DNA from 2 places in the Methylobacterium sp. PvP105 genome. Region 2 is predicted to be linked to the other one. Evidence: predicted binding sites of a transcription regulator. Region 2 holds the regulator's gene; the other holds the start of a gene.

Region 1 (15,562 bases), 2.4 Mb from region 2:
ACGCCCCGGTCGGACGGGGCGGGCGATCTCTGCGTGGAGGACGAGGCGATGTCAGAGGGATTAGCGGCGCGTACCGTCGCGGCGGCCAACGGCGTGGCCCAGGACGCGGCCTTCGGCGCGGTGATCGCGCCGATCCACCTGTCGACGACCTTCAAGTTCCCGGCCTTCGAGCAGCCCGGCCCCTACGATTACTCGCGCCTGGGCAACCCGACCCGGGACGCCCTCGCCGACACGATCGCCAAGCTCGAGGGCGGCGCCCGCGCCGTCCTGGTGGCGAGCGGCATGGCGGCCCTCGACCTCGCCCTGTCGAGCCTGCGGCCCGGCGATCTCCTGGTCGCGCCGCACGATTGCTACGGCGGGACGCACCGCCTGCTCAGCTTCCGCGCGGAGCGGGGCCATTACCGCGTCGCCTTCGTCGACCAGACCGATCCGGACGCGCTGGCGGCGGCCCTGGCCCAGGGGCCGAAGGTCGTGCTGATCGAGACGCCCAGCAACCCGCTGATGCGCGTGGTCGATGTCCGGCGCATCACCGCAGACGCGAAGGCGGCCGGCGCGCTGGCTGTGGTGGACAACACCTTCCTGTCGCCCGCCCTGCAGCAGCCGATCGCCCTCGGGGCGGATCTGGTCGTCCATTCCACCACCAAGTTCCTGAACGGCCATTCCGACGTGATCGGCGGGGCCGTGATCGCCGCCGACAAGGCGGTGGGCGAGGACCTCGCCGCCTGGGCGAACACGATCGGCGTCACCGGCTCGCCCCTCGACGCCTACCTGACGCTCCGGGGCCTGCGCACCCTGTTCGTGCGGGTGGAGCAGCAGCAGCGCAACGCCGCCGCCCTGGCGGCCTTCCTCGACGCCCATCCGGCGGTGGCCCGGGTGCATTATCCCGGCCTGCCCACGCATCCGGGGCACGCCCTGGCCAAGGCGCAGCAGGCAGGCTTCGGGGCGATGCTGAGCTTCGAGCTGGCCGGCGGCCGCGCGGCGGTGAAGACCTTCGTCGAGGCCCTGCGGGTGTTCACGCTGGCCGAGTCGCTCGGCGGCGTCGAGAGCCTGATCGCCCATCCGCCGACCATGACGCACGCGGCGATGGACCCGGAGGCGCGCGCCATCGCGGGCATCACCGACGGGCTGCTGCGCCTGTCGGTCGGCCTGGAGGCGGAGGCCGACCTGCTGGCCGACCTGTCGCGGGCCTTCCAGGCCCTGGACGGCTGACCCGGCCGGTCACTCCTCCTCGACCACGCTGAACCCGGACTCGTCCTCGACCACCCGGAAACGGGCGAGCTGCACGGTCCGGGAGCGCTCGGCCGCCTCGTCGCGGCACTTGTCGACATGGGCGGCGCGGTTGACCACCTGCAGGTTCGGCGCGCCCCAGTAGCCGAGGAGCTCCGGCCAGGGCGCGTCGCGGTGCTCGCGCCAGACCCGGTAGAGCGGCAGCAGATGGTCGACCTCGGCCGTCTTCAGCAGGCGCTTGCCGGTGGTGGTGCAGCGGTGGCGCTGGCGCAGCTTCAGCGCCCGGACCTGGGCGTGCGGCGCGATCCAGAACTTCCAGGCCGCCACACAGGCCGCGTGCCAGCCGGCATTGGTGTTGGGCGCGCCGCGCGCCCAGAGATCCCGGTGCCAGCCGAACCGGTAGACCGGCTGGCCGCAGATGCAGCAGGCGCCCCGGCCGCGGGCGAAGGCCGGGTCGCGGAAAGGGGCCGGCGGCAGGCGGAAGCTCCCGGCCCGGCCCGCGCCGCCGAGCTGCCAGCTCCAGCCCTCCGGTGTCCCGGAGCGGGCCGCCAGCGCCCGGGCGAGCCGGTCGGCCCGGAGGATGTGGTTGCGCCAGTAGCTCTCGACGGCGAGCCGCGGCGTCGGCGGGATCAGGGGTCGCGCGAGGGCGTGCTGCAGGACCGGCACTGGGAAGACCGCCGGCAGGGCCTTCTCCAGCCGTTTCCGCGCCTGCACGTTTCGGAGGGTGCGCCAGCTCGATGTCGTCATGCCGGACCGGTGGTAACCCGGCGGCCGCGGCGCCGCGACGGCACCGCTGCAACAGCGGTCCGGTCCCGCGCGGGCGGCCCTCAGGGTTAAGAAAATGTTTCCCGTGAAACATCGCGCGGTCCGGCAGGTCCGGCGCGGCCGGCCCTGCTCAGAGGTCCACCGCCATCGACAGCAGGTAGGTGCGCGGCGCGCCCTGGAAGAAGGTGCCGAACGAGGCGACGCCGGTCCAGTAGTGCGCGTCGGTCACGTTGAGGACGCTGGCCCGGAAGGTCGTCCGGCGCTCTGCGACCAGGGTCGTGTAGCGCAGGCCGAGGTCGAGGCGGGCCCAGTCGGGCAGCGCCTGGGTATTCGCGAGGTCGACGAACTGCCGCCCCGTATAGATGACCGCGCCGTTGAGCGTCAGGCCGGGTAACCCGGGCAGGTCCCACTCGGCGCCCAGGCTCGCCTGGACCTCCGGCACGCCGATCGGCCGGTGCCTGCGATTGACGGCGAGCGCTGTCCGGACGAGGCGTCCGTCCAGCAGGGTGACGCCCCCGACCACCCGCACCTGCGGGATGATCTCGCCGAACAGGCTCAGCTCGAGCCCGCCGACGCGCTGCTCGGCCGTCGCCGCGAAGCGCCCCTGCGGCCCGAGTTCGCCCGCGGGCTTCGTGATCCGGAACGCGCCGAGCGTGGCGCCGAACCGGCCGAGATCGAGCTTCACGCCCGCCTCGACCTGCCGGGCCACGTAGGGCGCCAGGATCGTGCCGGAATTGGTCGCCACCGCCGGGGCCACGTCGCCGCGGCTCAGGCCCTCGATGTAGTTGCCGTAGAGCGAGACCGAGTCCCAGGGCCGCACCACGAGGCCGACCATCGGGGTCGTGGCGCTCCTGTCGTAGGACGAGGCGAGCGTGCCGACATTCGACACGTAATTGTGCGCCTCAACGCGCTGGCGGCGCACGCCCAGGGTCAGCAGGACGCGCTCGTCGAGGGCCGATAGCGTGTCGGCCACCGCGATCCCCGACAGGGTGCTGTCGGACAGGCGGGGCCGGCCGACGCCGTAGATCGGCGCGATGTACGGGACGAGGGCCGGCGCGTAGAGGTTCGACAGGTAGGCGCCCCGGCCAGGCGAGAACCGCCGTGCCGTCGCCTCGTCGTACACGGAGCCCTGCACCGTCAGGGCGTGACGGATGACGCCGGTCTCGAACCGGGCCCGGACGCCGCCGTCGTAGGTCAGCCGGTCGACGCCCAGCGCGTAGAATTGCGGCGTGCTGGTCGTGTCGCCGCGGCCGTTGAGGATCGTCGGCGCCGACTGGAAGTAGCGCTCGACCCCGGTCTGCCCGCCGCCGACATCCGCGAACAGCGTGACCTGGTCGGTCAGGTCGTACTCCGTACGCAGCAGGCCGCCGCGATCGTCGACGTCCGAATACTCCCAGGGCTGGGTCAGGTTCAGGCGGCCGTCGGGCGCCCGCGGCACGGGCACGCCGGCCCGCAGGAGGAACGGGCGCAGCGGCGCGTCGAAGCGGTCGGTCTGCGCCAGCAGGTAGAGCCACGCGCGGAACCGGTCGCCTTGGTAGTCGAGGGCCAGGGCCCCGACGCCGGTCGTCTCGGTCTGGCGGTCGAAGGGCGTGGCGCCGCCGTGCAGGCTGCCGACGACGCGGGCGCCCCATTCCCGGCCCGGACCCCAGCGGCGGGCGACGTCGACCTGGCTGCCGCCCCAGGCGGACGAGCCGTAATCCAGGGTGACGCGCGTCAGGTCCGCCCCGGCGCGCTTGGGGACGATGTTGACCACGCCGCCGACCGCGCCGTTCGGCGACACCCCCGTCAGGGCGGCGGACGGCCCCTTCAGGACCTCGATGCGCTCCACGTAGTCGGTGAAGATGCGGAAGCTCGGGGCGATGCCGTAGAGCCCGTCGAAGGCGACCTCGCCGCTGGTGTTCTCGTTGGCCGGGAAGCCCCGGATGGAGAAGGAGTCGAACGGCGCCCCCGTGGTCTGGGTGGCGCGCACCGACGGGTCGAGGACCAGGGTCTCGGACAAAGTCCGCGCCTGCCGGTCCCGGATGAGCGTGTCGGTGTAGCTGGCGATGCTGAAGGGTGCCTTCTGCGTCTCGGTATCGCCCAGCAGGCCGAGGCGCCCGCCCCGCGCCACCTGACCGCCGGCATAGGCCGGCATCGGGCCGCGCGGCGCGGCCGCACCCTCGACCGAGAGTTCGCCGAGCTGGACATCCCGGCCGGCCCCCGCCTCCTCCGCGCGGGCGGCGTGCGGCCCGGAACCGACGAAGCCCAGCAGGACGGCCATCGGGAGAACCGGCCGGGCCGCGCGCCGTCGGCGCCGGGTCCGCGCGGAAACAGGTATTGAGAAGTCGTGGGACCGCATTGTCGCGACGGAGGCTCCGAATCACGGAGCAAGGCAGCAAATATCTCTACAGATGTCAAAAATACATTTGGAGTAATTACAATTACAGCCGCCGCGCGCGGGACGGATCTGGAGGACCGATATTGAACACGTTCTATACTGACCTCATACGCCGAACGACATCTTTATCAGTGCCTCGGCCATCGTCGCACGGTCGAGCCGGCGATTTCGCGGAAGGCGAGGCCGGATCTCGGCCGAGGCGCGCGGCCGGGATCGTCGGGCCGGGCGGGGCGCGACCCGGCCGCGATCGGGTATGGATCGCGCGTCCGAGCGGGTCGCCGCGGCGGGGACCGGGGCGCCCGGTTGCCAGGGTTGCCCACCCCGCCTAGACGGGCCCGGCGCGAAACTTGCCCGTCACCCCTCCTCTTGTGCAGAGGTTTTCCCGTGATCACCGGTCCGTGCCTCATCGTCCAGCCGATCCACGCGGCGGGCCTCGACCGGTTGCGCGCGGCCGGGCTGGAGCCGCGCCCGGCGAGCGGGACCGATTCCGAGACGCTGGCCCGCGAGGTCGCCGACTGCGTCGCCGTCATCACCCGCAACACCGGCTTCCCGGCCCGCGCCATCGCGGCGGCGCCGGCCCTGCGGGTGATCGGCGTGCACGGCACCGGCACCGACCACGTCGCCACCGCCGAGGCGACCGCGGCCGGGATCGTGGTGGTCAACACGCCCGGCGCCAACGCCGTCTCGGTGGCCGAGCAGACGCTGGCGCTGATCTTCGCCCTGGCCAAGGCCCTGCCGGAGGCCGACCGCTCGGTCCGGACCGGCGACGACAGCTTCAAGTTCACCGCCCGGCTGATCGAGCTCGCCGGGCTGACGCTGGGTCTCGTCGGCTTCGGGGCGATCGGGCAGGCGACCGCCCGGCTCGCCGCCGCCCTGGGACTGCGGGTACTGGCCTACGGCCCGAGCCGCCCGGACGCCGACTTCGCCAATGCCGGCGCCCTGCGGGCCGCCTCGGTCGACGCGCTCCTGGCGGAGGCCGACATCGTCTCCCTGCACGTGCCGCTGACAACGGGCACCCGCGGCCTGATCGGTCGGGACCAGCTCGCCCGGATGAAGCGGGAGGCCTTCCTGATCAACACCAGCCGCGGCGGCCTGATCGACGAGGCGGCCCTGGTGGAGGCGCTGGAGGCCGGCACGATCGCGGGCGCCGGGCTCGACGTCTTCGCCCAGGAGCCGCTGCCGGTCGACCACCCGCTGGCCCGCCAGCCCCGGGCGATCCTGACGCCCCATGTCGGCGGCTCCACCGGGGCGGCCCTGATCCGCACCGCCGAGACCGCCGCGACCCGCGTGGTCGACGTCCTCGCCGGCCGGCGGCCGGGCGGGCTGGTCAACCCGGATGTCTGGGAGCGGCGCCGCGCGCCGTGACACCCTGAGACCGGGGACCGCCGCGGGCCGCGCGACGGGCCTCCGACCAACACCCTCATCCTGAGGTGCCCGCCTCGGCGGGCCTCGGAGGGGAGGCTCCAGGGATCGCGCTGGCCTCTGGAGGCCTCCTTCGAGGCTTCCGCCTCGCTCCAGCACCTCAGGATGAGGGAGCGGGCGGGAGGGCCGCGCTCCCGACATCCCCGCCCCCGGCGGATCACGCCCTTTCGTCCGGACCGCGACCGCCCGCCGCGCACCGTGTCATGCAATCGTCGCAGACGGGCCGGAAAGCCACCCGCTGCATCCGAGGCCAGAGAGGGCTCCATGGACTTCCACCGCCGCTTCACGGTCCTGATGTGCGCCCCGGCCTTCGACCCGGACGATCTCGAGGGCGCGCGCGTCAACCAGATCGTCGCGGCCGTGGAGCAGCGCGGCTTCGAGGTGGTGCGCGCCCGGCGCGTCGAGGACGCGGCCATCGCGGTCCAGACCGACGCGGCGGTCGGCTGCCTCGTGGTCGACTGGGGCAAGCGCGGCCTCGACGGCAAGGCGGCCGCCCTCATCGACATGATGCGCCGGCGCGGCCTGGAGATGCCGATCGTCATCATGGTCCGCCGCAAGCGGCTGGAGGACATCCCGGTCGAGCTCCTCGACTTCATCGACGGCTACATCTTCCTCGCCGAGGAGACGCCGGAATTCATCGCCCGCGGCCTCGTCAGCCGGGTCACGCAGTACGCCGAGACCCTCAAGACGCCGTTCTTCGGCGCGCTCGTCGACTACGCCGAGAAGGGCAACCAGCTCTGGACCTGCCCGGGCCACAACGGCGGCATCTTCTACAACCGGTCCCCCATCGGCCGGATCTTCGTGGAGCACCTCGGCGAGGCGATCTTCCGCGACGACCTCGACAACTCGGTCCTCGACCTCGGCGACCTGCTGACCCACGAGGGCCCGGCGCTGAAGGCCCAGAAGGAGGCCGCCAAGATCTTCGGGGCGGAGAAGACCTACTTCGTCCTCAACGGCACCTCGGCGTCCAACAAGATCGTCCTGTCCTCCCTGGTGGCGGAGGACGACCTCGTCCTGTTCGACCGCAACAACCACAAGGCGGCCCACCACGGCGCCCTGTTCCTGGGCGGCGGCATCCCGATCTTCCTGGAGACGGACCGCAACGCCTACGGGCTGATCGGGCCGATCTTCCATGAGGCCCTGGATGAGACCCGGATCCGCGAAAAAATCCGCCGCAACCCGCTGGTGACCGATCCGGAGGCGTGGCGCCGGGAGCGGCCGTTCCGCGTCGCGGTGATCGAGCAGTGCACCTACGACGGCACGATCTACGACGCCCAGGAGATCCTGGAGAAGATCGGCCACCTCTGCGACTACATCCTGTTCGACGAGGCCTGGGCGGGCTTCATGAAGTTCCACCCGCTCTACGCAAGGCGCTTCGCCATGGGGCTGACGGGCCTCGACGAGACCTCGCCCGGCATCGTCGCCACGCAGTCGACCCACAAGCAGCTCGCGAGCTTCAGCCAGGCCTCGCAGATCCACACCCGGGACGGCCATATCCGCGGCCAGACCCGGCGGGTGGAGCACAAGCGGCTCAACGAGAGCTTCCTCGTCCACGCCTCGACCTCGCCCTTCTACCCGCTCTTCGCCTCCCTCGACGTCGGCGCCCAGATGATGAAGGGGCGCTCCGGCATGATCCTGTGGGACGACACGATCCGCCTCGGGATCGAGTGGCGCAAGAAGGTCCGGGCGATCCGGCGCGAGTTCGAGGAGAACGAGCGCGACCCTGCCCGGCGCTGGTTCTTCGACCCGTTCGTGCCGGACGTGACGGTGAACGCCGACGGCGCCGAGGTGCCGTGGGAGAGCGTGCCGACCGACGAGCTCGCCGCGACGCCGCGCCACTGGGAGCTGAAGCCGGGCGCGCGCTGGCACGGCTTCAGCCACGTGGCGCCGGGCTACGCCATCACCGACCCGAACAAGCTCACCGTGCTGACCCCCGGCTTCGACCGGCACACGGGGGCCTACGCCCAGCACGGCGTGCCGGCGCCGATCGTGGCGCAATACCTGCGTGAGAACCGGATCGTCGCCGAGAAGAACGACCTGAACTCGCTGCTCTTCCTGCTGACCCCGGGGGTGGAATCCTCCAAGGCCGGCACGCTGATCTCGGGCCTCGTCGCCTTCAAGCGGCTCCACGACGACAACGTCGCGCTGGAGGAGGCCATGCCGGAATTCGTCAACCGCCGGCCGAACCGCTACCGCGGCGTGCGCCTGCGCGACCTCTGCGGCGAGTTCCACGCCTTCCACCGGGAGGCCGGCACCTCCGCACTGCAGCGGCGCCAATTCGCCCCCGAGCACCTGCCCGAGATGGTGATGCCGCCCAAGAAGGCCGCCCAGCTGCTGACCCGCAACACGGTCGACTACGTGCCGATCGCCGAGGCCGAGGGGCGGATCGCCACCACGCTGATGCTGGTCTACCCGCCGGGCATCGGCACGGTTCTGCCGGGCGAGCGCCTGGACGAAAGGGCCAAGCCCATGCTCGACTATTTCAAGATGTTCGAGGCCTCCGCCAACCTGTTCCCGGGCTTCGAGGCCGAGATCCAGGGCGTCTACCGCGAGGTCGACCCGGACGGGCGGATCCGCTTCCACACCTACGTGGCGCGGGAGGGGGTCTGATGGAGATCGAGGTCGAGACGCCCGGCCCGGTCCCGGCCCGGTCCTGCCCCGACATCGTCATCCGCCCGTCCTCGGACGCCGATGTCGAGGCGATGGTGGCGATCTACGAGCACCACATCAGCCGGGGCGTCAGCGACGTCGGCGTCGCCGAGGAGGACCGGCTGCTCCCCGACGACCTGAAGCGCCGGCGCAAGACCATGCGCAAGAAGCGCCTGCCGCACCTCGTGGCGGATCGCGACGGCGCGGTGGCGGGCTACGCCTACGCGGTGCCGTTCCGGAAGCGGCCCGCCTACCGCTACACGCTCAAGCACTCGATCTACGTGCATCCCGACCACCTCCATGCCGGGATCGGCCGGCGCCTGCTGCCGGCCCTGATCGAGGCCTGCGCGGCGGGCGGCTACCGCCAGATGATCGGCTACATCGACGCCGAGAACGCGGCCTCCCTGCGGCTCCACGAGGCCTGCGGGTTCGAGCGGGTCGGCTACCTGCGGGCGGTCGGCTTCAAGTACGGCCACTGGTCGGACAGCGTCATGGTCCAGCGGGCGCTGGGGACGGGCTCGGAGGACCGACCGGGGTAGCGGGCGCGCCGGGACGAGTCCGGGCGCCCGCGGGATTCGGACCGTCCGCCTGTCGCCGCGCGCGGCCCGCGTCAGTGTCCGACTGCCGGCCGCGCCGTCGCGACGATGTCGACCTCGACTCCGACGTCGAGCGCCACCCACTGGCCCGAGGCCCAGGCCCCCTGCCCGACCCCGAACTCGGTGCGGACGAGGCCGACGCGCCCCGCGGCGCGCGCGGTGTCGCCCGCCAGGGTCAGGTGGAACGGCAGCGTCACGGGCCGGCTCGTGCCGCGGATCGTCAGCGTCCCGATCGCCGCGTAGTCGCCCTGCCCCTTGTCGACGAAGCGGGTCGCCTCGAAGCGCGCCTCGCTCCCCGCCTTGACGTCGAACCAGTCCTTCTGCGGCAGGGCCTCGTCGCGCTGGACGTCGCCGGTCCGGGCGCTGGCGAGGTCGACCAGCACGAGCGCGTGCCCCGCCTCGGGCTTGGCGGGGTCGAGATCGATGTCGGCCTTGAACCGCTCGAACCGCCCGGTGAACGGCACGCCGACCTGCACGCCGGAGAACCGGATGGCGCTCTTGCCCGGATCGACCGCCCACTCGGCGGCCGCCGCCGGCAGGGTGGCGGCCTGGAGAGCTGCCAGCAGGCAGAGGTGACGCGCGTTCATCGGGTCGGCTCCACGGTCGGGGTGATCGACGTGCTGCGCCCCGGCAGCATGCGGCGCAGCACGTCGTCGCGCAGGAGGAGGTGGTGGCGCAGGGCCGCCGCCACGTGGATTGCGAGCAGAGCCGCCAGGAACCACGCCCCCAGGGCGTGGACCCGCTTCAGGACGCCCTCGGCGGCGGGGTCGGGGGCGAGGCCCGCCAGCGGCAGGTGCGGCCAGGGCACGATCCCGTAGAGCACCGTCGGGATGTTGAACGGCGACAGCGACACCACGGCCCAGCCGGTCAGGGGCAGCCCGACGAGGAGCAGGTACAGGAGGTGATGGGCCGCCGCGGCGGCCCGGCGCTCCCGCGCCGGCATCCCGGCCGGGTGCGGCGGCGGCCGGTGGGTCAGGCGCCAGAGGACGCGCAGGGCGGTCAGCGCCAGCACGGTGATCCCGACCGACTTGTGCCACTGATAGAGCTGGAACTGGCGCAGCGGCGCCAACCCCGCATGGGTCATGGTCAGGCCCAGACCGATCAGGACGAGCACGCCCAGCGCGCTCGCCCAGTGCAGCAGGATCGCCACGGCGGAGTACCGCCGCGCGGAGACCCCGTTCGCCATGGCGGATCCTCCCAGCTCAGTCCTGCTTCTCGAAGGCGCCCGCGATCGTGAGGTGCAGCTCGTCGCCGATCAGCGGCACGTAGGTCTTCACCCCGAACTCGGAGCGCTTGAGCGTGCCGGTGGCCTCGAAGCCGACCGTGTATTTCTTGCTCAGCGGGTTCACGCCGGCGCCGACCAGGGTGACGTCGAGCGTCACCGGCTTGGTCACGCCGTGCAGCGTCAGGTCGCCCGTCACCTTCGCGTGGTCCTTGCCGGCGGGCACGACCTTGGTGGACACGAAGGTCATGTCGGGGAACTTGGCGGCGTCGAGCCACTGGTCGCCCTTGAGCTCGTCGGTGAGCTTGGCGCTGGTCGTCGTCACCGAGGCGACCGGGATCTTCACCGACAGCTTGGCGGCGGCCGGGTTCTTCGGCTGCAGCTCCAGCGTGCCGGACACGTCCGAGAAGCCGCCCGCGTAGTTCGAGAAGCCCATGTGGGAGACCCGCCAGCCGACCTGGGTGTGGCCGGGGTCGACCGCGTAGGTGCCGGCCTGGATCTGGGCGGGGTCGCGGGTCGGCGGTGTCTGGGCCAGCACCGGGGTGGCGACCGGGGTGGCGACCAGCAGGGCCAGAAGGCCGGAGGCGAGAATCGACTTCAAGGGTGTCTCCTGCAGAGCAGACGGCCGAGCGCGAGTCGCTGCGCCGCAGCCGCCGTGTAGACCCGTTCACGGCACCGGTTGAGCCTGCTATCCGGAACCCCATGGTTGCGAGAACGGAAACCTTCCGGGGCGGGCTCGACGATGTGCGGGCTTTCTGCGCCGTCGTGGATCTCGGCACGGTGACGGCCGCCGCAGCGACTCTGCAGGAAACCAAGGGCAGCGTCAGCCGGCGGATCTCCCGCCTGGAGCAGGCGCTGGGCGTCCGGCTGATGGCGCGAACCTCCCGGGCGGTGTCGCCGACCGCCGAGGGCCTCGCCTTCTACGCCAAGGCGCAGGACAGCCTGACGCTCCTCGACGAGGCGGCCGAGACCGCCCGCGACGCCCGCACGGTGCCGGCGGGGCACCTGCGGATCACGACCTCGATCGATTTCGGGATCGAGGTGATGCCCGAGATCGTCGCGAGCTTCCGGGCCGCCTACCCGCAGATCACCGTGGAGATGCTCAACACCGACGCGCGGCTCGACCTCGCGGCCAACCGGATCGATCTCGCCCTGCGGCTGGGCGGCGCGGAGGAGACCGGCTACCGCGCGATGGTCCTCGCGACCCTGGCGCTGGCCCTCTACGCCGCCCCCGCCTACCTGGAGCGCCGCCCGGCCCCGGCGGACCTCGCCGACCTGCGCGACCACGACCTGATCCTCGCCCGGGAACGGATCGGCACGGCCGGGCTGACCCTCTCCGACGGCCGGGGCCGCACGGAGCCGCTGTCCCTGAGCCCGGCGATCCGGGTCAGCGACTTCGCGACCGCGCTCCGTCTCACCCTCGCGGGCGCCGGGATCGGCCACCTCCCGAGCCTCGTGGCCGCCCGGGCCGTGGAGGCCGGGCAGATCGTGCGCGTGCTCGGCCCGTGGGCGACCCGCAGCAGCACCTTGCGCGCCGTCACCCTGGCCGGGCGCGAGCTGCCGGCCCGTGTCCAGGTCTTCCGCGAGCATGTCCGGGCCGTCCTGGCGTCGCGGGGATGCCGCCGTGACAGCGCGGAAACTCACACCGAATACAGATAAACCGATTTATTTATCTGTATCAACGCTCTACATAGGTCTATATCGCTAAAGTTTTACCGGACATCGTAGTGCCCGGTTGAGGGGCCGCATCGCACCATGCGCGCGGCGGCAAGCGCGGCCGCACGGCCAGTGCCCCGCGGAGTCCGGCCCGCAGCGCGTCACGTCTGGATATCGGTCATGTCCCTCCGCAGCAGGTGCCTGCGCCCCTTCGTGTTCGCCGGGATCCTGGCCCTGGCCGGGGCGGGTATCGGCCTCGAGACGGCCCGGGCCTCGCTCCCGGCCGCGACCCGGATCGTGCTGCAGAAGGCGGGCCGGTACATGCCGACCGACCTGTACCTGCGCCGCGGCGACACCATCGCCCTGCGCAACGGCGACGCGCGCCTGACCCACCACGCCTTCATCGAGGCGGAGCGGTTCTCGTTCGATGCCGGCGCTCAGGAACCCGGCGCCGAGACGCGGCTGACGCTGGTCGAGCCGGGCGATTTCGTCATCCAGTGCGGCATTCACCCGAAGATGAAGCTCACCCTCCACGTCGAGTAGGAATTCGGGCCCTGGGACCGGCTCAGCCGTCCCGGCCTAAGCCGAGGCCGCGGATGATGTCGCCGATCGGATCGATCTTCTGCGACGGGGCGGCCACCGGCGCGGTCTGCGGCGCGGCGGCCGCCGGCCGGTCGGATTCCGCGGTGCGGACGACCGAGGCGTGGCGGAGGCGTGCTGCCCGATGGACGCCGCGCTCCGTTCCCTTCGCGCGGTGCGCCGCGGTCTTGCGCGGCGGCTCGGCCGGGCGCGCCATCTCGGCGGGGAGCGGTGCGGCCGGCATGGCTGTGGCCGGGACGGCCGCCGCCACCCGCGGCGCCGGGACGGCCGCCAGCGCGCCGGTGGTCTCCGGCGCGGCCAGCTTGGCCGGCGGATCGACCCAGGCGCTCTGCGTGACCGGTGCCGCGTCCGTCACCGCCGGACGTGCGGGGCGCGTCTGCACCTCGTAATTGCCCGGATGCAGAATATGCGCGGCCGCCACCAGCCCGAATACGGCAACGGCAGTGGTCCCGAGGGTGGAGCGATAGTGTTCCATGGCGGAAAAACGTACCGCCAAGCTCCGAGTTCCGCTCGGGCGACACGTCGCCGAACCGACCGCGTCGCGGGTCGGACGGCGCGAACAAAAAAGGCCACTCCCGAAGGAGCGGCCCGAAGTCTAGGGAGGAAACGCCCAAGAAGGGCAGCGGGATCGCGACGCCATCGCCATCCCGCAATGCAAACATAGATTGCCGCATTGCGGCATGCAATGGATCGGGCGGCGCGGAGGCATGCATATGTGCCCGGGTCCGACCGCGCGGCCATGCGAATTCCGCATGATGCCGCGCGGGGGCCGCGAGGGCGTCGACCGCGCGGCGCGCGTCACCCTTCGAGCGGACCTGAAATCGGGCCGCGCGAGGAACGGGTCTAGGCGCCGCCGGCCCGACCGTCCTGGCCGATCAGGCGCTCGATCTCGGCCTCCGCGACGGCGCGCGCCGCGTGCTCGGACGTGTGAGGGCGGTACGACCCCCGGACCAGCTTGCCGCGGTCGCGGATCGCCCAGGTGAAGCGGCCGGGATCATGCCGGCTCGGCCTGACCTCGACCGTGTAGAGATGCCCGCCCGTCGCACCCATGCCGGGAATGTGCGTGAGCCTCCCGCGCCGGGACAGGGGGTGCGACCGTGCGCGGCAGCCCCGGCCGGCGGAGCCGTTCCGGGTCGGGGCGGGGGCGCGATCGCCGAGCCCGGGCCGTCCGCCGCGCGGAGCCCCTTTCCCGCGCGGCACAGGGGCGTGGCGGGGTTGCCCGGACCGGAGACGCTCGTGGTCCGGACCGCCGCGGCACGCTCGAGGGCCGCCCTAGCGCGCCGGCCGCCGCCGGCCCTGGGCCGGACCGCGCGGTCCGGAGCCGCCCGCCGCCCGGTCGTCGCTCCGGCGCTGGTCCCCCTGGCCCGGGCCTTCGGCCCGCCCCTCGGTCCGGGTCCCGAGCCAGACCACGTGCTTCGGGCCGCTGCCCCGGCCGCTCGCGTGCACGCGCTGCTCGTCGACCGCGAAGCCGGAGCGCTGCAGGCGGCTCTTGAACTTCCGGTCCGGGGCGCCCGACCAGACGCCCAGGATGCCGCCCGGCCGCAGGGCCCAGCGGGCGCGCTTGAGGCCCCAATTGTCGTAGAGCCGGTCGTTCGCCTTGCGCATCAGCCCCTCCGGGCCGTTGTCGACGTCGAGCAGGATCGCGTCGTAGCGCTCCGGGCCGGCCTGGATCAGGCGGTTGACGTCGGCCTCCTGCAGGTCGACCCGCGGATCGTCGAGGCAGCCGGCGAAGACGTGGGCGAGCGGCCCCCGGGCCCAGGCGACCACGGCGGGCACCAGCTCGGCCACCACCACCTGCGCCTCCGGCCCGAGGCCTTCGAGGGCCGCCCGCAGGGTGAAGCCCATGCCGAGGCCGCCGATCAGGATCCGGGCCCGGGGCCGGTCCCGGAGCCGCGCGCAGGTCATCGCCGCGAGCGCCACCTCCGAGCCGCTGCGCCGGTTGTTCATCAGCTCGATCGTGTCGGCCATGATGGCGAACTCGTCGCCGCGCCGCATCAGGCGCAGGTCGGTGCCGCCGCCGGGCACGGACCCGGTATCGAGATGAACCCAGGGTATCACGCGCGCGTCCTCGGTTGCCGGCGCCCTGTCGTGCGGGCGGCGGAGGGATCGCGGCGGGAGCGGGGCGGCGCGCGGGCCCGGCAGTGCGCGCCGCGCAACCCCCCGCCCGGCACCGCGCCTTGCCGCGACCGATTCCGGCGGCGTATCAGCACCTATGGCCAAGCGCATCAAGTCGAGACCGCAGGAGCGGGGCTCCGTTCTGTTCGATATCGTCTTCACGGACGGGTCCCGGGCCTCGAACCGGCGCGTGCCGGCCGAGATCCTCGGCGGCCTCGACGGCGACGAGCCCGCCCGGCAGCTCATCGAAGAGCAGGAGGAGGAGATCGCCCGCAAGGCCGGACGGCCGGGACGCGCGATCGAGAGCCTGACCCGCTCGCCGATCGTCAAGCCGAAGCCGGTCGCCTGATCGGGGCAGCCTGAGGCGGCCGGGACGGGCCTGGGGCGGTCAGGCGCTCTCGGCCAGCCGGCGCGCGACCTCCTCGCGCAGGGCCTCGTTCATCGCGGCGAACCGGGCCTGCATGCGCGTCCGCAGCCACGGGAACAGGCCGGGGGCGAGCAGGCCCGCGACGGTCTCGGCCTGGACGAGGCGGACGCCGTCGGCGGTCTCGGCGATCCGGACCTCGTGCTCGCCGATGAGCAGGGGCGGCGTCGGGATACCGCCGCGCCACGCGAGCCGCCGGCCGGGCTCCCAGCAGGTCACCGTCACCTCGCGCGCCCGGTAGGCGCGGCCGTTCAGGGTCCGCTCCAGGCGCCAGCGCGCGCCCTCGCGCAGGCGGCCCTCCGCCTTGCGGATGTACGGGTTCCACGCCGGGTAGGAATCCAGATCCGTCAGCACCGACCAGACCAGTCCGGCCCGCGCGGGGATCGCGATCTCCGTGCTGCTGATCCGAGCGCCCGTCATCCGTCCCTCCCGGCGATCCGGCGACCGTTCGCGCCGGCCGCTCACGCCCTCCGAGAACGCGCACCGCCCACCCTTCGGTTCAGACCGCG
Region 2 (15,562 bases):
GACCGGACGGTCCGGCCGGGCGAGCTGTTCCTGATCGATTCCGGGGCGCAGTACCCGGACGGGACCACCGACATCACCCGCACGGTCGCGGTCGGCGCGCCGAGCCCCGAGATGCGCGACCGCTTCACGCGCGTGCTGAAGGGGCACGTCGCCATCGCGCGGGCGGTGTTCCCGGTCGGCACGACCGGCGCCCAGATCGACGCCTTCGCGCGGGCGCCGCTCTGGCAGGCCGGTCTCGACTTCGACCACGGCACCGGTCACGGCGTCGGCGCCTTCCTGTCGGTGCACGAGGGGCCGCAGCGGATCGCCAAGACCGGCACGGTGGCGCTGGAGCCCGGCATGATCCTGTCGAACGAGCCGGGCTACTACGCCCGCGGCGCCTACGGCATCCGGATCGAGAACCTCGTCCTGGTCGAGTCCCGCGCGATCGCGGGCGGCGAGCGCCCGATGCTCGGCTTCGAGACGCTGACGCTCGCCCCCTACGACCGCCGGCTGATCCGGCCGGACCTGCTCGAACCCGGGGAGCGGGCCTGGATCGACGCCTACCATGCCCGGGTGCGCGAGACCCTGGCGCCCGGGCTCGACACCGCCGCGCGCGACTGGCTGGAGCGGGCGACGGCGCCGCTGGAGGGGTGAGCCGGCCGCACGGGACCCCGCACGGGACCCCGGACGGGACCCCGGACGCGGTCCATGGTAAGACCCGGCGCCACGGAAACGCCCGCGCCGGGCGAGAGACGCCGCGCGTGAAACCGCGACCGCCCCGCGCGCGAAGGGACAGCATGATCCGCCGCCTCGCCATCCTGATCCTGGCCCTCGCCGCGAGCCTCTCGGCCGCCGCGGCGCAGGGGTTTCCGCAGGGCTTCCGCACGCCCGCGGACCTCGTGCGCGCGAGCCTCGTGGCCGAGCCCGCCGCGGTCGCCGGCGCGCAGCCCTTCACGCTGGCCGTGCGGATGCAGATCAAGCCCGGCTGGCACGTCTACTGGCGCAATCCGGGCGATTCCGGCCTGCCCCCGGAGGTGACCTGGACCCTGCCGGCCGGCTTCAACGCCGGCGCGATCCGGTGGCCGGCGCCGGAGCGCATCCCGATCGCGACCCTCATGAATTACGGCTACGAGGGCGAGGTCACGCTCCTCGTGCCGGTGACGCCGCCGCCGAGCCTCGACCCGGCGGACCCGGTGCGGATCCAGGCGAAACTGACCTATCTCGTCTGCGAGACCGAGTGCGTGCCCGGCTCGGCCGACCTCGCCCTGACCCTGCCCGTGGGCAAGGCCGAGCCGGACCCGGCCAGCGCCGCGCTGTTCGCGCGCGCGCGCGCCGCGCTGCCCGTGCCGGCGCTCTGGCCCCTGCGCCTGTCGAGCCAGGGCGACACCCTGCGCCTCGATTTCGCCGCGACCGGTCTCAAGCCCGAGGCGCTCCGCAACGCCGCGTACTTCCCCTACGCCGAGACCGCGATCGACAACGCCGCCGCCCAGGTGATGACCGTCGACGAGACCGGCCTGCACCTGACCCTCGCGCGGAGCAGCCCGACCGATCCGGTGCCCACCGCGCTGCCCGGCGTCCTGACGGTCGACGAGGTCGACGCCGCCGGGACCCGCCGGCTCGCCTTCGCGTACGGGGACGAGCCGGTGCTCCCGGCCGCCGCGGCGCAGGCCCCGACCGCGCCGAACCCGGCCTCGACCGCGCCGGCAACCTCCGACTTCGACGCGCTGACCCTCGCGACCGCCGCGGCCTTCGCCTTCCTCGGCGGCCTGATCCTCAACCTGATGCCCTGCGTCTTCCCGGTCCTGTCGATCAAGGTCCTGAGCCTCGTGCGGCACGCGGGCGAGGGGCCGGCCCGGCTGCGGCTCCACGGCCTCGCCTACACGGCCGGCGTCCTGGCGAGCTTCCTGGCGCTCGCCGCCGCGCTGATCGGCCTGAAGAGCGGCGGGGCCGCGATCGGCTGGGGGTTCCAGCTCCAATCGCCCGCCGTGGTCGCGGGGCTCGCCTACCTGCTGTTCGCGATGGGCCTGAGCCTCTCCGGCGCGGTCCATGTCGGCGGGCGGCTCGCCGGCCTCGGCGACGGCCTCACCCGGCGCGCCGGCCTGAGCGGCTCGTTCTTCACGGGCGTGCTCGCCACCCTGGTGGCGACGCCCTGCACGGCGCCGTTCATGGGCTCGGCGGTGGGCTTCGCGCTGACCCAGAGCGCCGGCGTGGCGCTCGCCGTCTTCGCCAGCCTCGGCCTCGGCCTCGCCCTGCCCTTCCTGCTCCTGACCCTCTGGCCGCCGGCCCTGCGGGCACTGCCGCGGCCGGGCGCCTGGATGGAGACCCTCAAGCAGGTGCTGGCCTTCCCGGTCTACGCCACCGTCGCGTGGCTGATCTGGGTGCTGGCGCAGCAGGTCGACCCGCGCGGGCAGCTGGCGGCGCTGATCGGCCTCGTGCTCGTGGGCTTCGCCGCCTGGGCCTGGGAGCACGGCCGCGCCGCCGCGCCGCGGACGGGTCGGATCGCGCAGGCCGCCGCGGCGCTGGCGCTGATCGCGGTCGCCTCCCTCGCCGTCACCCTGCCCCGGAGCAGCGCCGCGCCGGCGGCGCAGGCCGCCGCCGACGGGGTCGAGCCGTTCACGCAGGCGCGCCTCGACGCCCTTCTCGACGCGCACCGCCCCGTCTTCGTCGACATGACCGCCGCCTGGTGCATCACCTGCGCGGTCAACGAGGCGACCTCGCTCAACACCAGGGCGGTGCGGTCCGCGATGGCCGAGCGCGGCGTGACCTACATGAAGGGCGACTGGACCAACCAGAACCCCGAGATCACCCGCCTCCTGGAGAAGCACGGGCGCAGCGGCGTCCCGCTCTACCTGCTCTACACCGGGACGGGGGAGCCCCAGGTGCTCCCGCAGATCCTGACCGAGGGGACGGTCCTGGCGGCGCTGGAGGCGGTGCCGGCCGCCGCGGGACGGAGCGCGGCGCTGGCGCGCTGAACCCGTCCGCGGTCCCCGGCGCCTGAGCAGAGACGGCGCGCCGGAGCGATCTGTCGCTCCGACGCGCCTTGGGGCCGCCTCAGGCCTCGAGCGAGAAGGTCTCGTCGAAGGCGTAGCCCGAGCCGCGGACCGTGCGGATCGGGTCGGCCTGGCGCGGGCCGTTCAGCGCCTTGCGCAGCCGCCCGACATGCACGTCCACCGTGCGCTCGTCGATGTAGACGTCGTGGCCCCAGACCCCGTCGAGGAGCTGCTCGCGGGAGAAGACCCGGCCCGGCGCCAGCATCAGGAATTCCAGCAGCCGGAACTCTGTCGGGCCCAGATGCAGCTCCTCGCCGCCGCGACGGACGCGGTGGCCGGTGCGGTCGAGCTCCAAATCGCCCGCCGCCAGCCGGTCCGAGACGTGGGCGGGCTTGGCCCGGCGCAGCAGCGCGCGGATCCGGGCGAGCAGTTCCGGCACCGAGAACGGCTTGACGATGTAGTCGTCGGCGCCCGTGCCGAGACCGCGGACGCGGTCGCCCTCCTCGCCCCGGGCGGTGAGCATGATCACCGGCAGGCGCTCGGTCTCCCGGCGCGCCCGGATCCGGCGGCACAGCTCGATCCCGGAGAGGCCGGGCAGCATCCAGTCGAGCAGGACGAGGTCCGGGATCCGCTCCGCCAGGAGCAGCTCGGCGTCGTCGCCGCGCGCCGCCGAATCCACCAGGAAGCCCTCGGCCTCCAGGTTGTAGCGCAGCAGCGTGGTCAGCGCCTCCTCGTCCTCGACGATCAGGACTTGCATGCTCACGTTCGACGACTCGTTCTACCGGCGGTCCCGCGGATGGTGCAGGAGGCGCCGCCCGGCCTCAACCTGCACGGTTACTGGCCCCGGCCATGCCCGCAGGAAGGCCGGGGTCGGGGGCTCACGGCGCCTGGAGTCCGTCCACCGTCGCGTAGTTCGACGCGTCGTTCTTCGGCCGGTCGCCCGCCAGGGTCTCGCCCGTGGCGAGGTAGTGGATCGTCTCGGCGATGTTGGTGGTGTGGTCGCCGATGCGCTCGACGTTCTTGGCGCAGAACAGCAGGTGCGTGCAGAACGAGATGTTGCGCGGGTCCTCCATCATGTAGGTCAGGAGCTCGCGGAACAGGGAATTGTACAGGGCGTCGATCTCACCGTCGCGCTCCCAGACGTCGTGGGCCGCCTGGACGTCGCGGCTCGCGTAGGCGTCGAGCACGTCCTTGAGCTGGCCCTCGGCGAGGTCGCTCATGTGGCGCACGCCGAGCACGATCTTCTGGGCCGGAGCCTGGTCGGAGATCGCCACCACGCGCTTGGCGACGTTCTTGGCGAGGTCGCCGATCCGCTCGAGATCGCCGGAGACGCGGATCGCCGAGATGGTCTCGCGCAGGTCGATCGCCAGCGGCTGGCGCCGGGCGATCAGCAGCACGGCGCGCTCCTCGATGTCCCGCTGCAGCGCGTCGAGGCGCTTGTCGGCGAGGATCACCGCCTGGGCGAGCGTGTCGTCCCGGCGCACGAGGGCATCGGTCGCCTCCGCGGTCATCTTCTCGGCGACGCCGCCCATCTCCGAGATCGAGCGACGCAGGTTCTCCAAGTCGGTGTCGTAGGAGGTGACGATATGGCCGGGCATGGCGGATCCTTCGATGGGGTCCCGGGGACGGCCCTCCGGGAGGTTTGCGGATCCGCCGACGCGCCGGAGACGCGAGCGGCGGTCCCGGGACCGGAGCGGCCCGGCAGACTAGCCGAAGCGGCCGGTGATGTAGTCCTGCGTGCGGCGCTCCGTCGGATTCATGAACATCCGGTTGGTCGGACCGAACTCGACGAGCTGCCCCAGATACATGAAGGCGGTGAACTGCGAGATGCGCGCCGCCTGCTGCATGTTGTGGGTGACGATCACGATGGTGAACTCGTCGCGCAGCTGCTCGATCAGCTCCTCGATGCGGCCGGTGGAGATCGGGTCGAGGGCCGAGGTCGGCTCGTCGAACAGGATCACCTCCGGACGCTGCGCCACCGTCCGGGCGATGCACAGGCGCTGCTGCTGGCCGCCCGACAGGCCGGTCCCCGGCTGCCGGAGCTTGTCCTTCACCTCGTCCCAGAGGGCGGCCTTGCGCAGCGATTCCTCGATCCGGCCGTCAAGCTCGGATTTCGGCAGCTTCTCGTAGAGGCGCAGGCCGAAGGCCACGTTGTCGTAGATCGACATCGGGAACGGCGTCGGCTTCTGGAACACCATGCCGATGCGCGAGCGCAGCTCGTTCAGGTCGACGGAGGGGCTGAGGATGTTCTCGCCGTCGAGCAGGATCTCGCCCTCCGCGCGCTGCTCCGGGTAGAGGCTGTAGATCCGGTTGAAGCAGCGCAGCAGGGTGGACTTGCCGCAGCCGGAGGGGCCGATCAGCGCCGTCACCTGCCGGTCGTGGAAGTTGAGGTTGACGTCCTTCAGCCCGTGGAAGCTGCCGTAGTAGAAGTTCAGGTCCTTGACGGCGATCCGCACGGGGCCGCCCTCTTCGGCGCGGTTGCGGTTCAGCTCGACCGTCGGGATCGCGGAGGCGGCGTTCATCGTCGTGTCCTCGAAAGGGGGCTCAGCGCGAGGCCTGCGGCTTGATCACGAGGCGCGCGATGATCGACAGCGCCAGGATGGTCGCGGTGATCAGGAGCGCGCCCGCCCAGGCGAGGCCCTGCCAGTTCGGGTAGGGCGAGAGGGCGAACTGGTAGATCATCACCGGCAGGTTCGCGACGCCGCCCATCAGGTTGGCCGAGAACCAGGAATTGTTGTTGAGCGCGGTGAACAGCAGCGGCGCGGTCTCGCCGGCGATGCGGGCGAGCGCCAGGATGATGCCGGTGACGATGCCGGCCGAGGCCGCCCGCCAGGTCACGCTCATGATCACCGTCGAGGGCGGCGCGCCGAGCGCCGCGCCGGCCTCCCGCAGGGTTCCGGGGACGAGGCGCAGCATGTCCTCGGTGGTGCGCACGATCACCGGCACGGCGATGATCGCCAGGGCCACGCCGCCGGCCCAGCCCGAGTAGGTGCCCATCGGCCGCACCATCAGCGTGTAAACGAACAGGCCGATCAGGATCGACGGCGCCGAGAGCAGGACGTCGTTGAGGAAGCGGATCAGGGCCGCCAGCTTCGAGCCGCGCCCGTACTCGGCGAGGAAGGTCCCGGCCATGACGCCGACCGGTGTGGCGATCAGGATGCCGATCCCGGTCAGCACGAGGCTGCCCAGGATCGCGTTGGCGATGCCGCCGCCCTCGGAGCCCGGGCCCGGGGTCGGGTTGGTGAACAGGGTGGGCGTGAAGCCGCGCACGCCCTGGACGATCAGCATCACCAGGATCGAGCCGAGGACCAGGGCGCCCACCACCGTCGCGGCGGTGCAGGCGACGCGCAGGGCCCGGTCGGCGACGCGGCGTCCCTGGCGGACGCGGCCGGGGCGGCGTTGGGCGGCCGGGGCGATCGTGCTGGAGGAAACCATCGCGCGTGCTCCTCAGGCGGCCTTGACGCGGCGCGTCAGCAGCCGGGCGATGATGAGCACCACGAAGGTGATCACGAACAGGATGCAGCCCAGGGCCATCAGCGCGTTCAGCTGGAGGCCGTCCGCCTCGTTGAACTCGTTGGCGATGCGCGACGCGATGGTCGAGCTCGGGTCGAAGATCGAGGCCGAGAGCCGGTTGGCGTTGCCGACCACGAAGGTCACCGCCATCGTCTCGCCGAGCGCCCGGCCGAGGCCGAGCATGATCGCGCCGATGATCGAGACCGCCGCCTGCGGCACCAGCACGTGGCGCACGACCTCCCAGGTGGTGCAGCCGATGCCGTAGGCGCTCTCGCGCAGCACGGTCGGGATCTGGTCGAGCATGTCCCGGGCGATCGAGGCGATGAACGGCACGATCATGATCGCCAGGATGATCCCGGCGGTGAACACGCCGACGCCCGACGGTACCCGGGCGTAGAACAGCGTGCCGACGATCGGCATGCCCTCCACGAGGTTCGAGACCGGGATCTGGACGTAGCGCGCGAAGAGCGGCGCGAACACGAACAGGCCCCACATGCCGTAGATGATGCTCGGCACGGCGGCGAGCAGCTCGATCGTCATGGCGACCGGCTTGCGGGCCCAGCCCGGGCAGAGCTGGGTGAGGTAGACCGCGATGCCCAGCGAGACCGGCACGCCGATCAGCAGGGCCAGGAAGGCGGAGGCGACGGTCCCGATCACCGCGACCAGGGCGCCGTACTGCTCGGTCCCGACGTTCCAGGCGCTGGAGGTCAGGAAGCCGAAGCCGAACTCGCGGAAGGCGGGCCAGCCGCCGTACAGGATCGAGCCGAGGATGCCGGCGAGCACGAGCAGCACCAGCAGGGCCGCGCCGTACGAGCAGGTCCGGAACAGCGTGTCGAGGCTCCGGCTCGGCGCCTTCCGCGCGGTCGCGGTACGGGTTCGGCCGAGGGCGATCGATTCGGTCAAAGCGGGCATCCGCGGTTCTCTGCGAAGGGGGGCGTGGTAGCGCGCTGCGTTCCCGGAAGCGAGGGAGGAGGTTCTCACCTCCTCCCGGCCACGCTCACATGTTGAGGACAGGCTTGCCGTCCTTGCCCTTCACGTCCTTCCACTCCTGGTGGATCAGTTCGACGACGTTGTCCGGCAGCGGGACGTAGTCGAGGTCGGTGGCGAGCTTGTCGCCGTTCTTGTAGGCCCAGTCGAAGAACTTCAGCACGGCGGCGGACTTGGCCGGATCGGCGGCGTCCTTGTGGACCAGGATGAAGGTCGCCGCCGTGATCGGCCACGCCTCCTCACCCGGCTGGTTGGTCAGCGAGATGCCGAAGCCCGGGGCGGCCTTCCAGTCGGCGCTGGCGGCCGCGGCCTGGAACGCCTTGTCGTCGGGCTGCGGGTACTTGCCGGCCTTGTTCTGCAGCAGGGCGTAGGAGAGCTTGTTCTGCTTGGCGTAGGCCGACTCGACGTAGCCGATCGCGTTCGGCACCTGCTTCACGGTGGCGGTGACGCCCTCGTTGCCCTTGCCGCCCTGACCCACCGGCCAGGAGATCGTCGTGGCCGCGCCGTACTCCTTCTTCCAGGGCTCGGAGACCTGGGACAGGTAGGTGGTGAAGATGTTGGTCGTGCCCGACGCGTCGGAGCGGTAGACCGGGGTGATGTTGGCGTCGGGGAGCTTCAGCCCGTCATTGAGCTTGGCGATCCGCGGATCGCTCCACTTCGCGATCTTGCCGGCGTAGATGTCGGCCAGCACGTCGCCGGTGAGCTTGAGCTTGCCCGGCTCGATCCCCGGGATGTTCACGACCGGCACGACGCCGCCCATCACGGTCGGGAACTGGACGAGGCCGTCCTTGGACAGCTGCTCGGCTTTCAGGGGCGCGTCCGTGGCGCCGAAATCGACCGTCTTGGCCTGGATCTGCTTGATGCCGCCGCCGGAGCCGATCGACTGGTAGTTGAGGCCCGAGCCGGTCTCCTTGCGATAGGCCTCGGCCCACTTGGAGTAGACCGGGAAGGGGAACGTGGCGCCGGCGCCGGTGATATCGGCGGCGAGCGCCGCGGACGCCAGCTGAACCGTCGCGAGGCCGACGGCGAGCGCGTAAGCGAAGGGTCTCAAAGGAATCTCCGTTGCCGTCGGGCAAGAGCCTGCGCTGCCCCGCCGGCAAGCCCATGCCCGCGGCAGAGCCCTGCGGCCGATCTTCCGAAGAGACCCAGCGCCGGCCGCCCGATGGCCGGGCGGTTACGACAAGTAGATGACACCCGGATGACACGCGGGGTGACACGGCGCTCCGCCCGGGCGCGGCACGGTTCCGGGCTCTCGCGCGTTCCTCTCTGCCAGGAGCGGCAGCCGGCAGCAGAAGGACGCGCGGATCGTGGGCGGCGACGAGGTGGGTGCAGCGACGGAATCCGATCCGGCCTGGCAGGCCCTGCACGCCGAGCGGGAAGCCGTGGAGCGGGCCCTGGCGCTGGCGCAGGCCCGTCAGAAATTCAGCCGCGATCCGGAGGCGGCCTCGGCGGCGCGCGTCGAGGAGGCGGAGCTGCTGGTGAGCCTCGACCGGGTGCTGACGCTGATTCGCGCGGCCGAGTATCGTCGGCGGCCGGGCGCGCGCCGCTGGTAGCGCCCGCGGTGCCGGGTCAGACCGCCCGGCGCAGCTCCCGCTCCTTCTGGCGCAGGCGCAGGAGCAGCTCGACATGCGTGTCGGTGATCGGCTGCGTGTCGACGCTGCCCTCGTAGACCGTGCGGAGCGTGAGGCCGAGCTGGCGGGTGTCGACCGCCCGCTTCAGAGGCTGTCCCGCAGGCAGAGACCCATCGGACTCGACGACTGACGGCTTCATGGCTCCCTCCCGCCCTTCCACCGCCCAAACCTGCCGCGGTACCGGGATGGCCGTACTCTCACGATGAATGGTTAACGAATCATTACCTTCAACCAACGGTTAAGGTTGTCGCCCGACTACGCGTCGGCGCCCTGCAGGAGCCGCGCCGCGGCCGCCCGGGCCTCGTCGGTGACGGTGGCGCCCGCCAGCATCCGGGCGATCTCCTCCCGGCGCTCGGCGACCGGCAGGCTCGCCACGCGCGTGGCGACGCGGCTGGCCCCTTTCACCGGCGCCTTGGCGATCAGGAAATGCGTCTCGGCCCGCGCGGCGACCTGGGGGGCGTGGGTCACCGCCACCACCTGCACGGTGGCCGCCAGCCGCGCGAGCCGCATCCCGATGGCGTCCGCCACCGCGCCGCCCACGCCGGTATCGATCTCGTCGAAGATGAGCGTCGGAGCCGAGCCCTTGTCGGCCAGCACGACCTTCAGCGCCAGCATGAAGCGCGACAGCTCGCCGCCCGAGGCGACCTTCATCATCGGGCCGGGCTTGGTCCCGGGATTGGTCTGGGCCCAGAACTCGACCCGGTCGGTTCCCGCCGGATCGCGGGAGTCCGGGTCCGTGGCGATCTCGGTGATGAAGCGGGCCCGCTCCAGCTTGAGCGGCGGCAGCTCGGCCTTCACGGCCGCGTCGAGCTGCTTGGCCGCCCGGCGCCGGCCGGCGCTGAGCTTCTCGGCCGCCTCGGTATAGGCGGCCTCCGCCGTCGCGAGCGCCTGCTCCAGTCCGGCCAGCGCCGCCTCGCCGGCATCGATCGCCGCCACGTCGCCGGCGTAGCGCTCCGCCAGGGCCGCGAGGTCGTCGGCCGGGACATCGTACTTGCGCGACGCGGCGCGCAGGGCGAAGAGCCGCTCCTCGACGCGCTCCAGGTCGCGGGGGTCGAACTCCGTCTCGGCCACCGCCGCCTCGAGGACCGCGCGGGCCTCGTCGAGGGCGACCATGGCGGCGTCGAGGGCGTTCACGCACGGGTCGACCAGGGCCGGCAGCTGCGCGGCGCGCCGCTCCAGCTTGCGCAAAGCGGCCGAGAGGTGCGGCACGCCGGAATGGGGGCCGCCGACGGCCTCGAGCGCCTCGTTGAGCTCGCGCGCGACCTTCTCGGATTGCTGCATGATCGTGCGGCGCTCGGCGAGCTGGGCCTCCTCGCCCGCGAGCGGCGCGAGGGCGGCGAGCTCCTCCACGGCGTGGCGCAGGAAGTCGGATTCCTTGCGGGCGGCCTCCACGCGGGCGCGGTGCTCGGCGAGCTCGGTGCGGGCCGTCCGCACGGCCCGCGACGCGGCCGCGACCTTGGCGAGCTGGCTCTGAAGCCCGCCGAAGGCATCGAGGATCGCCCGGTGCGAGGCGGGGTCGGCCAGCGCCCGGTCGTCGTGCTGCCCGTGGATCTCCACCAGGGCCGCGCCGATCGCCCGCAGGACCTGCACGCCCACGGGCTGGTCGTTGACGAAGGCGCGGGTCCGGCCGTCCGCCATCTGGGTCCGGCGCAGGATCAGGTCACCCTCGGTGTCGATCTCGGCCTCGGCCGCGATCCGGCGCGCCGGATGATCGAGGGGCAGATCGAACACGGCCGTGACCGCGCCCTGCGCCTCGCCGTGGCGGACCAGACGGCCGTCGCCGCGGCCGCCGAGCGCCAGGGCGAAGGCGTCGAGCAGGATCGATTTACCCGCGCCCGTCTCTCCGGTCAGGACGCTGAGCCCCGATCGGAAATTCAGTTCGAGCCTGTCGATCAGGACGATGTCGCGGATCGCGAGCTGCGCCAGCATGCGGCGACGGGGATTCCTCAGGATGGGACCGCAGACATAAGGCCGCCGCGGCTCGGATTCACCCCAAAAATGCGTCGCACCGCGCGGATGGTGCAACGCGCCGGGGGCCGCAATGGGAAAGGCCCGGAGCGGCGGCTCCGGGCCTCGATCTCTCGCGTCCCGGCCCCGGGCGGGCCGGGCGGCCTACTCGGCCGAGGCGGTCTTGCCGGTGACGGTGCGGAAGATCTTCGAGAGGAACGAGCTCTTCTCCTCGCGGGGCTCGACCCCGTTCTGGGCCAGGAGCGCGTGCGCGTCCTTGTACCAGGGGCTCTCCGGGAAGTTGTGGCCGAGCACCGCGGCGGCGTTCTGCGCCTCCTGGGTGATGCCGAGCGCCCAGTAGGCCTCGGTCAGGCGCTCGAGCGCCTCCTCGGCGTGCCGCGTGGTCTGATACTTGGCGACCACGTCGCGGAAGCGGTTGATCGCCGCCGGGAAATTGCGCTTCTCGAGGTAGAAGCGGCCGATCTCCATCTCCTTGCCGGCGAGCTGGTCGCGGGTGATCTGGATCTTCGCCTTCGCGTCCGCGGCGTATTCCGACGTCGGGTACTTCTGGACCAGCTCCTGCAGCGCGACGAGCGCCTTCTCGGAGCGTTCCTGGTCGCGGGTGACGTCCGGGATCTGCTTGTAGTTCGACATCGCCATCAGATACTGCGCGTAGGCGGCATCTTTGCTGGCCGGGTGGCGCTGCAGGTAGCGCTTCGAGGCGCTGATCGCGTCGTCGTACTTCTGGCCCTCGTAATTGGCGTAGGCCGTCATCAGCAGCGCCTTCCGGGACCACTCGGAATACTGGTACTGCTTGTCCAGATTGTCGAATTTCTTGACCGCGCCCTCGTAGTCGCTGTCCTCGAGCTTCGCCAGACCGTCGCTGTACAGCTTGTCGGCCGGGACGTCCGGCACGACCTCGGGCTTGTACTTCTCGGCGAAGATGCTGGTCGGGTCGAAGTCGCAGCCGCCGAGGCCCAGGCCGAGGACGGCCACGAAGGGCACCGCGAAGGCCGCTGCCCGGCGATGACGAATGGTGACAGGCATCTGGCGCTCTTTCCCGGAACCGGCGCCGTTTCGCGCCGTCATGCCATCGCGTGGGTGGATCCGGCCCGCCCCGGGCCGTGCCCGCCGTTCACGGACCGTTAAACCCTGCCGTTCGATTCGGGCACGAAAGCGGCAAGGCTGCGGCGGCCAGGATCGGTCGCGGGCTGTGTCCCGCCGGTCACAGGGGCTACAGGTCGCCCGCGAAGGCGGCGATGCCGAGGCCGACGCCGAGCTCGGACAGCACGGTCTCGCGGCGCGAGCCCTGCGCCTCGACGACGGCGTAGTTCGCCCGGTCGGCGAAGAGGGCGGACAGCACCCCGACATTCATCCGATGGCCGCCGCAATAGGAGCGGTAGGCGCCCTGGATCGGCAGGCCGGCCAGGGCGAGGTCGCCGATGGCGTCGAGGATCTTGTGGCGGACGAACTCGTCCTGGAAGCGCAGGCCCTCGGGATTGACCACCGCGGTCTCGCCGACCGCCACGGTGTTCTCCAGCGAGGCGCCGAGGGCGAAGCCGGCCTTCCAGTAGCGCTCCACGTCCCGCATCATCCCGAAGGTGCGGGCGCCGGCGATCTCGCGGCGATAGGTGGCGGGCGACAGGTCCATCGCCTTGCGGGAGCGGCCGATCACCGGGCTCTCGAAATCGATCTCGACGTCGAGGCGGAAACCGCGATCGATCGGGCGCAGCTCCGCGAAGGAGGTCCCGGCCTCGATGCGGACGTGTCGGAGGATCTTGAGCCAGCGGCGCGGCGTGTCGCAGGTGGCGATCCCGATCTGGTCGATCGCCTGGACGAAGGGGAGCGCGGATCCGTCGAGGATCGGCATCTCGGGGCCGTCGATCTCGATCAGAGCATTGTCGACGCCCAGGCCGTAGAGGGCGGACATCAGGTGCTCGACGGTGGCGACGGCGCCGGTCTCGACGTCGCCCAGGACAGTGCAGAGTTCGGTGGCGGAGACGAGGGCGTGATGCGCCTTGATCAGGCGATCGTTGCCGTGGGTGGTACCGGTGCGGAGGAAGGCGATGCCGTGATTGGCCGGAGCGGGTCGAATGGTGATCTCGGCGGGGTTGCCGGAGTGAACTCCGATCCCCGAGAGAGTCGCCGGCCCTTTGAGGGTCGTCTGTTTATGCGTTCGCATTCCTTAGCCCCCGGGCGCGACCAGATCCCGTCACCCCGACTGGAGGTGAGGAGAAACTGACTGATCCGTCCGCTGCTTGATGCCCTAGCCCACGCGATCAGGTTGTGTCCTGCCGCGTGTCGTCTCGATCACATGGTTTCTATAGCTGCGCCGCACAGGGCAGCCAAATCACGGATTCTTACGGTCTGTTACAGACACGCTTAGCGGTCCGTCACCGCAAAGCGCTGCTTCACCAATGGCTTAAAGGTTGGTTAATACGTGACTAACCCGCGGCCGTTCTGTGGCGCGGATGCACCATGCGCCCCGGCTCGGGAGGCGCGGTGCACAGCCTTGTCGAAGTCACCATACCACTGCAACAACCATGAGTTGCTTTGCTGCAGCGCGAAGGGGCCGGCGGTTTCCCGCCAGCCCCAGGCCGTGTTGGAGACCCGGACCGGTCAGTTCGCCTGGCGGCGGAGGAAGGCCGGGATCTCGAGCTGATCGTCGTCCATCATCCGCGGCTGAGGCGCGACCCGGCCCTGCGCGTCGAGGTTGCCCTGGGCCGGGCGGTACTGCGGGACCGCGGGCGCGGCCGGAGCGCGCGGGGCCGGCGGCACGTGAGGCTGACCCATGTGCGGCTGACCCATGTGCGGCTGCGGGGCGACGGCCGAGGCCGGACGGGCCGCCGGGGCGCCGTCCATGTCCTCGCGGCGGCCGCCGAAGCCCACGGTCGCGAGCCGGCGCAGCAGCGAGGTCCGCTTGGATTCCGGGGCAGTCTCCTCGGCAGCGCGGTTCGCCATGATCTGCGTCTGGGCGATCGGCGGCAGCTCGTGGATCTGCGGCATGCGCGGGGCGCGGGCGAGCGGCGTGCCCGTCGGGGCGGCCGGACGCGGCGGCACGAACGGGCCGGCCTCGACGGCGGGCGCCGCCTCGACGCGCTGCGGCGCGGGGGCCGGGACGAACGGCGCCGCGGCGCGGGCCTGGACCGGGGCGAGCACGACGTCGTCGCGGGTCACCGGGGCGGCGGCCTCGATGCGGGTCTCCATCCGCGACTCGGGGCGCATCTCGGGGGCCGAGAGCGGCGCGGGGGCCGGGGCGGAGCTCGGCGCCGGGGCGACCGACTCGGTGCGGATGCTCGGCACCGGCGAGGCGGCGCGCGAGCGGGCCTCGGCGCGCAGGCGCTCGGCAACCTCGGCGATGCGCTGCTCGGTCTCGGCGATGGCCGGGTTGTTCGGCGAGTTCGCCGAGATCAGGGCCGGCTCGATGCCGGTGGCGACCACCGACACGCGGATGATGCCGTCCAGGCTCTCGTCGAAGGTGGCGCCCAGGATGATGTTGGCGTCCTGATCGACCTCCTCGCGGATGCGGGTGGCGGCCTCGTCGAGCTCGTACAGGGTCAGGTCCGAGCCGCCGGTGATCGAGATCAGCAGGCCGCGGGCGCCCTTCATCGACACGTCGTCGAGGAGCGGATTGGCGATGGCGGCCTCGGCAGCGCGGTTGGCGCGCTTCTCGCCGGAGGCCTCGCCGGTACCCATCATGGCCTTGCCCATGCCGCGCATGATCGCCCGCACGTCGGCGAAGTCGAGGTTGATGAGGCCCTCCTTCACCATCAGGTCGGTGATGCAGGCGACGCCCGAGTAGAGCACCTGGTCGGCCATCGCGAAGGCGTCGGCGAAGGTGGTCTTCTCGTTGGCGACCCGGAACAGGTTCTGGTTCGGGATCACGATCAGGGTGTCGACCGCGGCCTGCAGCTCCTGGATGCCGGACTCGGCGGTGCGCATGCGGCGCATGCCCTCGAACTGGAACGGCTTCGTCACGACGCCGACCGTCAGGATGCCCATGTCGCGGGCTGCGCGGGCGATGACCGGGGCGGCGCCGGTGCCGGTGCCGCCGCCCATGCCGGCGGTGATGAAGCACATGTGGGCGCCGGAGAGCTGGTCGCGGATCTCGTCGATCACCTCGTCGGCGGCGGCCGAGCCGACCTCCGGGTGCGAGCCGGCGCCGAGGCCCTGGGTCACGCCCAGGCCCATCTGGATCACCCGCTCGGCCTTCGAGGAGGTGAGCGCCTGCGCGTCGGTGTTGGCGACGACGAACTCGCAGCCCAGCAGGCCCGACTCGATCATGTTGTTGACGGCGTTGCCGCCGGCGCCACCGACGCCGAAGACGGTGATGCGGGGCTTGAGTTCCCGGATGTCCGGCGCCTGGAGGGTGATGGCCATGGTGTCGAGCCTCTCGCTAACTGTGCTGTCCGTGCGACGCCTGGGCGCCGGATTCCCTTCGATCCCCCCGCGCGAGCGGGCGGGCGTGAAACCTAGAAGCTGTCCCGGAGCCAGCGGCCGACCCGGTTCAGG

What was found. The regulator PhoB, encoded in region 2, activates phosphate uptake and scavenging genes when phosphate is short. The targets are predictions, from matches to a motif close to TGTCATNNANCTGTCAT.
Region 1: a site for PhoB is predicted at 5,991-6,007, ahead of J3A75_RS28960 (Orn/Lys/Arg decarboxylase N-terminal domain-containing protein). Genes of this name have one in related genera too.

What each region holds. Positions count from the first base shown of each region.
Region 1 covers NZ_JAGIPA010000001.1:5,938,203-5,953,764, reverse strand. The annotation lists gene metB (cystathionine gamma-synthase) at 49-1,209, shown strand; gene J3A75_RS28975 (hypothetical protein) at 1,219-1,974, opposite strand; gene J3A75_RS28970 (TonB-dependent receptor) at 2,123-4,252, opposite strand; gene J3A75_RS28965 (hydroxyacid dehydrogenase) at 4,754-5,734, shown strand; gene J3A75_RS28960 (Orn/Lys/Arg decarboxylase N-terminal domain-containing protein) at 6,056-8,401, shown strand; gene J3A75_RS28955 (GNAT family N-acetyltransferase) at 8,401-8,979, shown strand; gene J3A75_RS28950 (YceI family protein) at 9,051-9,623, opposite strand; gene J3A75_RS28945 (cytochrome b) at 9,620-10,222, opposite strand; gene J3A75_RS28940 (YceI family protein) at 10,239-10,859, opposite strand; gene J3A75_RS28935 (LysR family transcriptional regulator) at 10,961-11,917, shown strand; gene J3A75_RS28930 (hypothetical protein) at 12,095-12,457, shown strand; gene J3A75_RS28925 (hypothetical protein) at 12,480-12,989, opposite strand; gene J3A75_RS28920 (hypothetical protein) at 13,358-13,564, opposite strand; gene J3A75_RS28915 (spermidine synthase) at 13,787-14,572, opposite strand; gene J3A75_RS28910 (hypothetical protein) at 14,727-14,978, shown strand; gene J3A75_RS28905 (SRPBCC domain-containing protein) at 15,018-15,473, opposite strand.
Region 2 covers NZ_JAGIPA010000001.1:3,505,838-3,521,399, forward strand. The annotation lists gene J3A75_RS17175 (aminopeptidase P family protein) at 1-636, shown strand, start outside; gene J3A75_RS17180 (protein-disulfide reductase DsbD family protein) at 780-2,954, shown strand; gene phoB (phosphate regulon transcriptional regulator PhoB) at 3,034-3,729, opposite strand; gene phoU (phosphate signaling complex protein PhoU) at 3,851-4,570, opposite strand; gene pstB (phosphate ABC transporter ATP-binding protein PstB) at 4,679-5,494, opposite strand; gene pstA (phosphate ABC transporter permease PstA) at 5,517-6,407, opposite strand; gene pstC (phosphate ABC transporter permease subunit PstC) at 6,420-7,397, opposite strand; gene pstS (phosphate ABC transporter substrate-binding protein PstS) at 7,483-8,523, opposite strand; gene J3A75_RS17215 (hypothetical protein) at 8,780-9,025, shown strand; gene J3A75_RS17220 (hypothetical protein) at 9,042-9,242, opposite strand; gene recN (DNA repair protein RecN) at 9,359-11,032, opposite strand; gene J3A75_RS17230 (outer membrane protein assembly factor BamD) at 11,216-12,097, opposite strand; gene lpxC (UDP-3-O-acyl-N-acetylglucosamine deacetylase) at 12,285-13,232, opposite strand; gene ftsZ (cell division protein FtsZ) at 13,670-15,430, opposite strand; gene ftsA (cell division protein FtsA) at 15,523-15,562, opposite strand, start outside.